DNA from 3 places in the Bradyrhizobium sp. HKCCYLRH2047 genome. Region 1 is predicted to be linked to each of the others. Evidence: riboswitches for the same ligand, from Rfam matches in the RefSeq annotation. Region 1 holds a riboswitch; each other region holds the start of a gene.
The links. Region 1 has a riboswitch for S-adenosylmethionine ahead of metX (homoserine O-acetyltransferase MetX). Riboswitches for the same ligand answer to the same signal wherever they lie in the genome.

Region 1 (3,272 bases):
ACCGCGGCAAGGATGGCGTCGACGTCGGTGCGATACTCCGTCTCCGCGGCAACCACGTTCCTGGCGCCGCAGGCCATGGTCGCAATCGGATAGACCAGGAAGCCGTGCGCGGTCGAGATCGCCTCGTCGCCTTGGCCGAGAAAGGTGTGTGCCAGCAGATTGAGGATCTCGTCGGAGCCGGCGCCGCAGACGATGCGGTCGGGATCGAGGCCGTAGGTGCGGCCGATCGCCTGGCGCAGCACACGTGAAGTCCCTTCCGGATAATCTTCCAGGTGAGTGGCCGCACTCTTGAATGCCTCGATCGCCCTCGGCGAGGGGCCGAACGGGGTCTCATTGGCCGACAGTTTGAAAACCTTGCGGCCCGGCTCCGGCTGGGGACTCTTGCCCGGCGTATAGGGCGCGATATCGAGGATGCCGGGGTTCGGCACGGGGCGGTTCATCGTCAACTCCGGAAAATCATCACTGGCGCGGGGCGTCTCAGCTCGGAACCGTATAGCGTTTCGCATGGCCGCCGACGAGGGCGGCGGAGCGTACCGAGGCGCCCGCCGCGATCAGGGCAGCCTTGATCTTGTCGAGGTTCGACGGCGACTCGATCGATACCAGCAGTGCGGCGCCGTCGAAGGCGGTATCGGGCACCGCGATGACGTCGGCGAGCGGCGACAGCGCCCGCGACACCTGCGCATTCCAGCCGGAGACGCGGATGCTCCAGGTCTCGACCTCGAGCACCAGCGCATCGTCGGCGACGCGCGACACCGCGAACACCGGCAGCGCGGCGGGATGGTCGGCGCGCTCGATGAACGGCATCCGCGCGATGATCTTTGGCGCGCCCACGGGCTCGAGCGTGATCCACCACGGCGTATGGCCGGAGGTCGTCGACACCAGCGCGAGATCGCCCTTCGAGCGCGCCACAGCCTCGACCGCGGCTTGCGCGCTGAAATGCGGCACGTAGGGCACCACGAATCCGAAATGGAACCGGGCGGAATCGCGCATCGCGGATTCGCCGACCGACACGTCGGCATGAACCGAGAACGGCGCCTGCACATAGGTGAAGGTCGAGACGATGACGCGCCAGATCCCCTCGACGGTGTCGAGCGGCAGGATGCCGCGATGGCGCTGCACCAGGCGGCGCATCATGTCGGCCTCGCGCGCGGGCCTGAACGCCGAGCCGACCTCCTGGGTCTTCTTGACCTTGATCAGCCGGTCGATGATGTCGGCCCTGTTCATCAGCAACTGATGGACCTGCTCGTCGATGGCATCGATCTCCTTGCGCAGATCGGCGAGCGAGGGCGGGGCTGGCGGCGGGTTCGACATGGTCCGTGTCACTCTTCGCGAGGCCACGGGAAAACCTGCGGCCAAAGGAACGGATGCCGTTCTCTCCGATGCCGCGGACCTGCGCAACAGCAAGTTTACTTTGCGCCATCCAGGCTTGGCTGACCTGCGGCGGAGCGCCCGACCAACGGTCAACCCCAGCTTGCCTTGACGAATAGCGCCCGCGGGACTAGTTTCTGCCCGTTCCGTGGTCATTTGAGCCGGCCGGCTTGCAGCCACGTTAAAAAACTCGCTAAACAGGCCGGGGACGTTATCGATCCCGGCCGAACCCCAGTTCAGGCCGGGTTTTTCATGGCCTGATGTGTCACGTGGTTCGGGAGCCCTGGCCGGATGGCTGGGGTGAGAGACATGACAGGTCTGACGCCGAAGTCCAAATCTGCGAAGTCCAAATCTGCGACGTCCAAATCTGCGACGCCTACATCCGCGTTGCGCACGGTCGCGCCCGACGAGCGCTCGCACGAGGTCGATCATCCGAGCTCGCCGGTGGCGCAGTTCGGCGCCGACAAGCCGCTCAGGCTCGATTGCGGCGTCGACCTGTCGCCGTTCCAGATCGCCTACCAGACCTACGGCGAGCTCAATGCCGACCGGTCGAACGCGGTGCTGGTCTGCCACGCGCTGACCGGCGACCAGCACGTCGCCAACCGCCATCCCGTCACCGGCAAGCCCGGCTGGTGGGAGACGCTGGTCGGTCCCGGCCGCCCGCTCGATCCCAGTCGCTATTTCATCATCTGCTCCAACGTGATCGGCGGCTGCATGGGCTCGACCGGGCCGGCCTCGCTGAACCCCGCCACCGGCAAGGTGTGGGGGCTCGATTTCCCGATCATCACCATCCCCGACATGGTGCGGGCGCAGGCGATGCTGATCGACCATCTCGGCATCGACACGCTGTTCGCCGTGGTGGGCGGCTCGATGGGCGGCATGCAGGCGCTGCAATGGACGGTGGCCTATCCGCAGCGCGTGTTCGCCAATCTCGCGATCGCCTGCGCGACGCGCCACTCGGCGCAGAACATCGCCTTCCACGAGCTTGGCCGCCAGGCCGTGATGGCCGATCCCGACTGGGATCACGGCCGTTACGCCGACAAGGGCACGCATCCGCATCGCGGCCTGGCTGTGGCGCGCATGGCTGCGCACATCACCTACCTCTCCGACGCCGCCTTGCATCGCAAGTTCGGCCGCCGCATGCAGGACCGCGAGCTGCCGACGTTCTCCTTCGACGCCGATTTCCAGGTCGAGAGCTACCTGCGCTACCAGGGATCGTCCTTCGTCGAGCGCTTCGACGCCAACTCCTATCTCTATCTGACGCGGGCGATGGATTATTTCGACATCGCCGGCGACCATGACGGCGTGCTGGCGGCGGCGTTTCGCGGCATCAAGACCCGTTTTTGCGTGGTGTCGTTCACCAGCGACTGGCTGTTTCCGACTGCGGAGTCGCGCGCGCTGGTGCATGCGCTCAACGCCTCCAGCGCGCGGGTGTCGTTCGCCGAGATCGAGACCGACCGGGGCCACGACGCGTTCCTGCTCGATGTCCCCGAGTTCTTCGAGATCGCCAGCGCGTTTCTCGATTCCGCCGGCAAGGCGCGCGGGCTTGCCCATGCGAAGGGAGACTGAGCCATGAGCATGCAGGGTGTGCTGCCGCTGAACGGCTTCACTGGCGGCGAGGTGCTGGCCTATCGGCCTGATCATCTGCTGGTCGCCGGCATGGTCGAGCGCGGCTCCAAGGTGCTCGACATCGGCTGCGGCGATGGCGATCTGCTGCAACTGCTGGAAAGCCGCGGCATCGACGGCCGCGGCATCGAGCTGTCCCGCGAGGGCGTCAACCATTGCGTCGCCAAGGGGCTCGCGGTGGTGCAGGGCGACGCCGATACGGATCTCGTCGATTATCCGGACGACGCGTTCGACTACGTGATTCTGTCGCAGACCCTGCAGGCGACGCGGCAGCCCAA
Region 2 (3,272 bases), 350 kb from region 1:
GTCGCATGAACAAGCTGCTCGGCCGCATCGCCGAGCTGCATCACGCCGGCATCTTCCCGCGCTTCGAGGTGATGCGCGACTGGCACGAGCGGCAGGCGATCCCGATGAACGAGTTCGTGATCTCGGACGGCTTGCACATGAGCGATTGGGGTTATGCCTGCTTCGCGCAACTGCTCGGCGACGACATCATCCGCTCGGTTGGCCAGGTCAAGCTCGGCATCAACGCGCCGGCCGAGGTGCCGACCTATCGGCCGATGTGACGCCGCGGGCGTTATCCCGGGGCGCTCGCCGCGCGAGCGAACCCCGGAATCCGGAGGTGATGTGCGGATGAGGAATGACGAGTAGCGCGCAGGGATGAGATCGGTCTACTCGCGACGCCACTTCACCATTCGCTACGCCGCGCTGAGGGCGGCGTCGAGATCCTCGATCAGATCGTCGGCATGCTCGAGCCCGGCGGAGAAGCGGATGAAGCCCTCGCTGATGCCGAGCTCGGCGCGCGCGTCCGGCGTCAGCCGCTGATGCGTGGTCGTCGCGGGATGCGTGACCAGCGTCTTGGCGTCGCCGAGATTGTTGGAGATGCGCGCGAGCCTCAATCCGTTGAGCATACGGAACGCCGCCGCCTTGCCGCCCTTCACCTCGAAGCCGACCAGGGTCGAGCCGGCGCGCATCTGCTTCTTGACCGTCGCCGCCTGCGGATGGTCCTCGCGTCCGGGATAGATCAGCCGCGAGATCTTCGGATGCGCGGCGAGAAAATCGGCGACCTTGCCGGCGGTCTCAGTCTGCGCGCGCACGCGCACCGCGAGCGTCTCCAGGCCCTTGAGCAGGACCCAGGCGTTGAACGGCGAGATCGACGGGCCGGTCTGGCGCATGAAGTTGTGGATGTGCTCGGCGATGAAGGCTTCCGACGACAGGATCACGCCGCCGAGGCAGCGGCCCTGGCCGTCGATGTGCTTGGTCGCGGAGTAGACGACGACGTCCGCGCCGAGCGCGAGCGGGCTCTGCCAGATCGGCGTGGCGAACACATTGTCGACGATCAGCCGCGCGCCATGGGCGTGCGCGATCTCGGCGATCGCGGGAATGTCCATCACGTCGAGCGTCGGATTGGTCGGGCTCTCGAGGAAGAAGCTCTTGGTATTCGGCCTGACCGCCTTCTGCCACTGGTCGAGATCGAGCCCATCGACCAGCGTCGACTCGATACCGTAGCGCGGCAGGAGATCCTCGACCACGTAGCGGCACGAGCCGAACAGCGCCTTGGCCGCGACGACGTGATCGCCGGCCCGCAGGGGCGCCAGGATCGCGGTGGTGACGGCGGCCATGCCGGTCGCCGCGGAACGGCAGGCCTCGGCGCCCTCGAGCTCGATCATGCGGCGCTCGAACATCGCCGTGGTCGGATTGGAGAAGCGCGAATAGATGAAGCCGGGATCCTCGCCCTTGAAGCGCGCCTCGCACTCCTCGGCGGTGGCGTAGACGAAACCTTGTGTCAGATAGAGCGCTTCGGCGGTCTCGCCGAATTCGGAGCGCAAGGTGCCGGAATGCACCAGCCGGGTTTCGGGACGACACTGGGCGAACGACGCCGGGGCCTTCGCGGGGGACTTCGACATGTGACCTCCATCGTGGCCACCGCCTCGGGCGATGGGCACAAAAAAACCGGCCTGGGAAAACTCCTCACGGCCGGGATCACATTCGTCCCCGGCCTGTTTAGCGACTTATTTAACGTGGCTGCAAGCCGGCCGGCTCAAATCACCACGGGATAAGTCGTGCTCATAGTCGCAACCGGCCTTTCCGTCAAGCCGGCCATCGGATAACCGGTCAAAAGACCCTATATTGGCTCCCCAAGCCGCCGTTCCGGCGCCTGCAAAGGATCAGGCCTTGCCGTTTTCGCTTCCCGCCGACGCCCACGGCATCCTCCCCGATCGCATGATCGTGGCGATGGCGGAGGCCGGCCTGATCATTCCCGAATATGATTTCGTCGAGAGCCAGATCCAGCCGGCGAGCCTGGACCTGCGGCTCGGCGACGTTGCCTATCGGGTGCGCGCGAGCTTTCTGCCAGGGCCGGGGTCGACCGTCGCCGAGCGCATCGACGAATTGAAGCTGCACGAGTTCGCGCTTGCCGATGGTGCCGTGCTCGAGACCAACTGCGTCTACATCGTGCCGCTGCTGGAGAGCCTGGCGTTGCCGAAGGACATCGTCGCGGCCGCCAATCCGAAGAGCTCGACCGGCCGGCTCGACGTTTTCACCCGCGTGATCGCCGACGGCACGCGACGCTTCGACATGATCGGCGCCGGCTATCACGGTCCGCTCTATGCCGAGATCAGCCCGAAGACGTTTCCGGTCCTGTTGCGCGAAGGCTCGCGCCTGTCCCAGGTTCGCTTCCGCTATCGCGACGCGGTCCTGTCGGAGGACGAATTGATCGCGCTGCACCAGGCCGAGCGGCTGGTGGATCGCGATGATGCGGATCTCGCCGGCGGTGTCGCTCTGTCCGTCGACCTCTCAGGCAGCAATGCGAACGGCTATGTCGGCTACCGCGCCAAGCGCCATACCGGCGTCGTCGACGTCGACCGCCGTGCCGGCTATCCGGTCGAGGAGTTCTGGGAGCCGATCAAGGCACGGCCCGATGGCAGCCTCATCCTCGATCCCGGCGAGTTCTACATCCTGGCCTCGAAGGAAGCCGTGCAGGTGCCGCCGGACTACGCCGCGGAGATGGTGCCGTTCGATCCGCTGGTCGGCGAATTCCGCGTCCACTATGCCGGCTTCTTCGATCCCGGCTTCGGCTATGCCGGCGCCGGCGGGCAGGGCTCGCGCGCGGTGCTCGAGGTGCGCTCGCGCGAGGTGCCGTTCATCCTCGAGCACGGCCAGATCGTCGGCCGCCTAGTCTACGAGAAGATGCTGGCGCGTCCCAACGCGATGTATGGCAGCCGCATCGGCTCCAACTACCAGGCCCAGGGCCTGAAGCTTTCCAAGCACTTCCGCTTCTAGCCGGCTGCGTCTGCCGCGCACCCCCAATGCGCCTGCCGCACAGGGCGCGCGCCAGCGCCGTGCTAGGAAAGCGAAAGCAATCGAACGATAAGACGGCCGCGACCTGCGCGGCCGAGCGGGGAGCTGAGATGTCCGAGATCGGCCTGGCCGACAATCCGGTCGGCGAGGGGCGTGCATTGCCGCCCCCCGAGAAGCCGATGCGGAATAAGCTCGTCGACGGCCCCATTCTGCGCACCCTGCTGTCGCTGGCCTGGCCGAACATCATCGCCAACACGGCCGGCACCTGCGTCGTCATT
Region 3 (3,272 bases), on a different contig from region 1:
CGGGATTGCGGTCTAGGCCGTTCGGACGAAGGTCACCGGGCCGGTCATGATCCCGTCACCCGAGCTGTAGGGTGGGCAAAGAGGCGTACGCGGCAACGCCGCGTCGCATCGGGCCCACCGCGCGTTTCGAGCGGTGGCGATGGTGGTCACGCGCCGCTTTGCCAGCAGCGTCAAGATTGATGGCACGCTGAACTAACAACCTGCCGTAGGGTGGGCAAAGGCGCGCCGGGATGCGGCCTTGTCGGGCGAGCTTTCACGCGCGCCGTGCCCACCGCCTACACCCAGCGCCACCGATGGTGGGCACGCGCCGCCCTTGGCGTCGCTTTGCCCACCCTACGGCAGCGTTGTCTGTGACAAAGAGCTTTAGGCTCGCCGAGTTCGAGACTGTTGGTGCTCTGCGGATCTGGACGTCCTGACGACGGCGTTGGGTTGAGACCATGCGTCAGCCTTGAACCAGCATAGCTCACCTTTAGGCCAGAATCTGACGTTCCATCCAATTGGCCGTTGCGGGGAGTTATGGTAGTCGGTTTGGGTGAGCAAGACCCTGACCCCGACCAAAGCAAGAGACCTCGCGATCCGCCTCGCATCTGCTCGCCCTGACGAAGCGCTAAGCGTCGCAAGGGGGATAGAAGCACCTTGGTTCAGGTGTCAGGCGTTATCTCACGTCGCACGCCATTGGCCCGATGAAAGGTATAGCCGCCTCCTTGAAGAGGCGATTCTGGCAGCCGACTGTCAGGAGGATATTTTCAATCGTGTAGCCGTCTCGGCATGGCCGATCAGGGCATACCTCGAGCGCGGCAACGGGCCACCCGCCAAAGAACTTCTCACAAAGTATGTCGCTGCCTCCAGCGCCATTGAAAACATGGGGAGTCGTTCAGAGGCGCTGTTTTCCATATTTCAAGCGTCAAAGCCCTTCGACACCGGGTTATGGCGCCCTGTATTTTGGGCTTTGGTGGCAGCAGCGGAGCCTGCTCTTTCCTGGCGTCAGCTTAGAAACCTGAGGGACGCCGTCGCAATGGTTGCCTCCGATCACGATGAATTGGTGCATCAGGTATTTGAGAAGCTTTCTGAACCGAAAAATCTTTCGACCGTGAGACGCTACCTCGGCCAACATATCAAGCAGCAGCCGCGCTCCTATTTCTGAGTCATGAGCCGCCGAAGCTAGCTGCGATCGCCTGCTTTTCGTGGAGCAAGAGAGGGTCACCTGACGACGCGGATACCGAAACCCGCCGCGCCTGCGGATGAAGCCCGCGTTGACGTGGCCGCGCCGGCAGACCCTTTCGGATTGGTCAGCCGCATGTCATGATGGCTGATGATGCGCGCGCTTCTCCTCATGACTTCGATCATCGTGCTTGCAACCGCTCCAGCCGCGGCTCAGCGGTTCGATGGCAATGATCCGGTGTGCCTCCAGACATGGGAATGGGGCGGGTCCAGCACGGTCTCGTGCCAGTACAGGTCGTGGGAGGCGTGCAGAGCAGGAGCTGCGGGCCTTTCGGCCATGTGCTTGCTGAACCCCTATGCACAGCGCCCGCCTGAGCCAAGCCGCCGTCGGCCTCCCCGGTAGGCGCCGATTGCGGCCTGACAAGACTCCAATCTTCGACGGAGCGGCCATCGTCGGAGCCGACCAAAAGGTTCGAGATGAGCCAGGAGCGGCCACGCGTTGTTCCTCAAACTGGGGGCGTACTTGCCAAGCTCGATAGTGCCCGCTATCGTCAACTCCAACATCAAGAGTTGGGCCGACGCCCAGCGCCAACCTGCTCCCCGAGCAAGGTGGCTTTCTTCCTTCGGAAGAAGATGTGGCCGGTCCGGCAACTAAACGGGACAAGCCACCACGGCGTCATGCGCTCATCTCTTCGAAGAAGGGGACGAGAATGACTGTCGATCGAATCGAAATTGAGCTGGCCGATGCAAGGTCCCCGGACCTGATTAATCTCGTAACCGCGCTGGACGATTTCTTAAACAAGGTCTGCGGGGTGGAGAGGAATCACGGCTCTCCAATTGATCGGCTAGCGCACGACGACACGCAAATGTTTATCGCGCGGATTGCCGGACAAGCCGTTGGCTGTGCAGGGCTGCAGGTGTTCGCGGATGGTACCGGGGAGGTGAAGCGCATGTATGTCGTCACCGAGGCTCGGACAACTGGAATAGGCAGCAGGCTCCTGACGCGCGTTGTGGAAGCGGCCTTGACCGCCAAGCTGTCGGTTCTGCGGCTGGAAACCACGGAATTTCTTCCCGATGCCCAGAGGCTCTATCGGGCGAAGGGGTTCGTTCCGTGCCCAGCGTATGGCCCTTACGTTTCCAACCCGATCAATTTGTACTTCGAGAGATGGCTGACGAAATGATGGTCGAGGGCGATGTGACGACAAGGAATAGATGATCAAGTCTGCTTTTCGATCGTGTTGCACAATCGAGATCGCCTCTCAGACCAGCCTTACATGGGGTGGTTACTCCGCCATCGCTAGCATCCTACATGGTTGAGGTCGAGCATTCAGATGGCACGGAGATGCTTGTGTTATTTTTCTTGCATCGAGGAGGCACGGTTTGCTTTCGGAAAGCTCCCAAGGACAGAAGAGTTGATAGCGCGTGACGATCCTTACCTGTTGAAGAGGTTGGCGTCCTCATCGCCGCGTTGAATAAGGATGAGTAGCGATTTCTCACCAGCCGGTCACACAGTTTGGTCGTAAGGGAGTTCCGTTCGTTCCATGTCCGTTGTGGGCCAACAAGAGACGTCGCCATGAGGATGGTTGGCGGGTATCCAAAGAAAACACTTCAACAGGCGTTCTGCTTAATTCCGTTAATGATTAGTGTGTAGCAATCTGGTCAAGCTCGCAACGGGTGGGATCATCCTATGCATATTCGCCAGATTGTTTTCGCTGTCGTGCTGCTCGGCGCTTTGGTTCGGTTCGAGCATGCCCAAGCTGAAGATGGCTTCCCAGCAGCGGAGTGGGAGCGCGTCACGCCTGCAGAATTGGGTTGGTCAGAAACCGGATTGACCCAAGCGCGATCCTTTTCGGATCAGATTCATTCGAGCGCGGTTGTGATCGTTCAGCACGGCAAGGTCGTGGCCGAGTGGGGCAGTACGACGAAGCCGATGGAAGTCGCTTCAATCCGCAAGAGCATGCTCAGCGCCCTGATCGGCATCGCAGTGTCGGATCACCAGATCAACCTTGACAGCACGCTTGGCGAACTTGGCATCGACGATAACCCGCCTGGCTTGACCGGGGTCGAGAAGGGCGCGACGGTGCGCGAACTCCTCGAAGCGCGTTCCGGGG

Region 2: another riboswitch for S-adenosylmethionine. It lies ahead of ACQR1D_RS03985 (O-succinylhomoserine sulfhydrylase); the one in region 1 lies ahead of metX (homoserine O-acetyltransferase MetX).
Region 3: another riboswitch for S-adenosylmethionine. It lies ahead of ACQR1D_RS09275 (GNAT family N-acetyltransferase); the one in region 1 lies ahead of metX (homoserine O-acetyltransferase MetX).

The regions. Positions count from the first base shown of each region.
Region 1 is NZ_JBNPUM010000002.1:434,192-437,463, forward strand. Features, by position in the region: gene hisC (histidinol-phosphate transaminase) at 1-440, opposite strand, end outside; gene ACQR1D_RS05535 (chorismate mutase) at 478-1,311, opposite strand; SAM riboswitch at 1,507-1,586, shown strand; gene metX (homoserine O-acetyltransferase MetX) at 1,669-2,937, shown strand; gene metW (methionine biosynthesis protein MetW) at 2,941-3,272, shown strand, end outside.
Region 2 is NZ_JBNPUM010000002.1:81,028-84,299, forward strand. Features, by position in the region: gene ACQR1D_RS03980 (GDSL-type esterase/lipase family protein) at 1-260, shown strand, start outside; gene ACQR1D_RS03985 (O-succinylhomoserine sulfhydrylase) at 393-1,601, opposite strand; SAM riboswitch at 1,678-1,757, opposite strand; gene ACQR1D_RS03990 (2'-deoxycytidine 5'-triphosphate deaminase) at 1,870-2,976, shown strand; gene ACQR1D_RS03995 (MATE family efflux transporter) at 3,105-3,272, shown strand, end outside.
Region 3 is NZ_JBNPUM010000003.1:430,865-434,136, forward strand. Features, by position in the region: gene ACQR1D_RS09265 (hypothetical protein) at 533-1,144, shown strand; gene ACQR1D_RS09270 (DUF3551 domain-containing protein) at 1,316-1,564, shown strand; SAM-I-IV-variant riboswitch at 1,717-1,826, shown strand; gene ACQR1D_RS09275 (GNAT family N-acetyltransferase) at 1,872-2,342, shown strand; gene ACQR1D_RS09280 (serine hydrolase domain-containing protein) at 2,849-3,272, shown strand, end outside.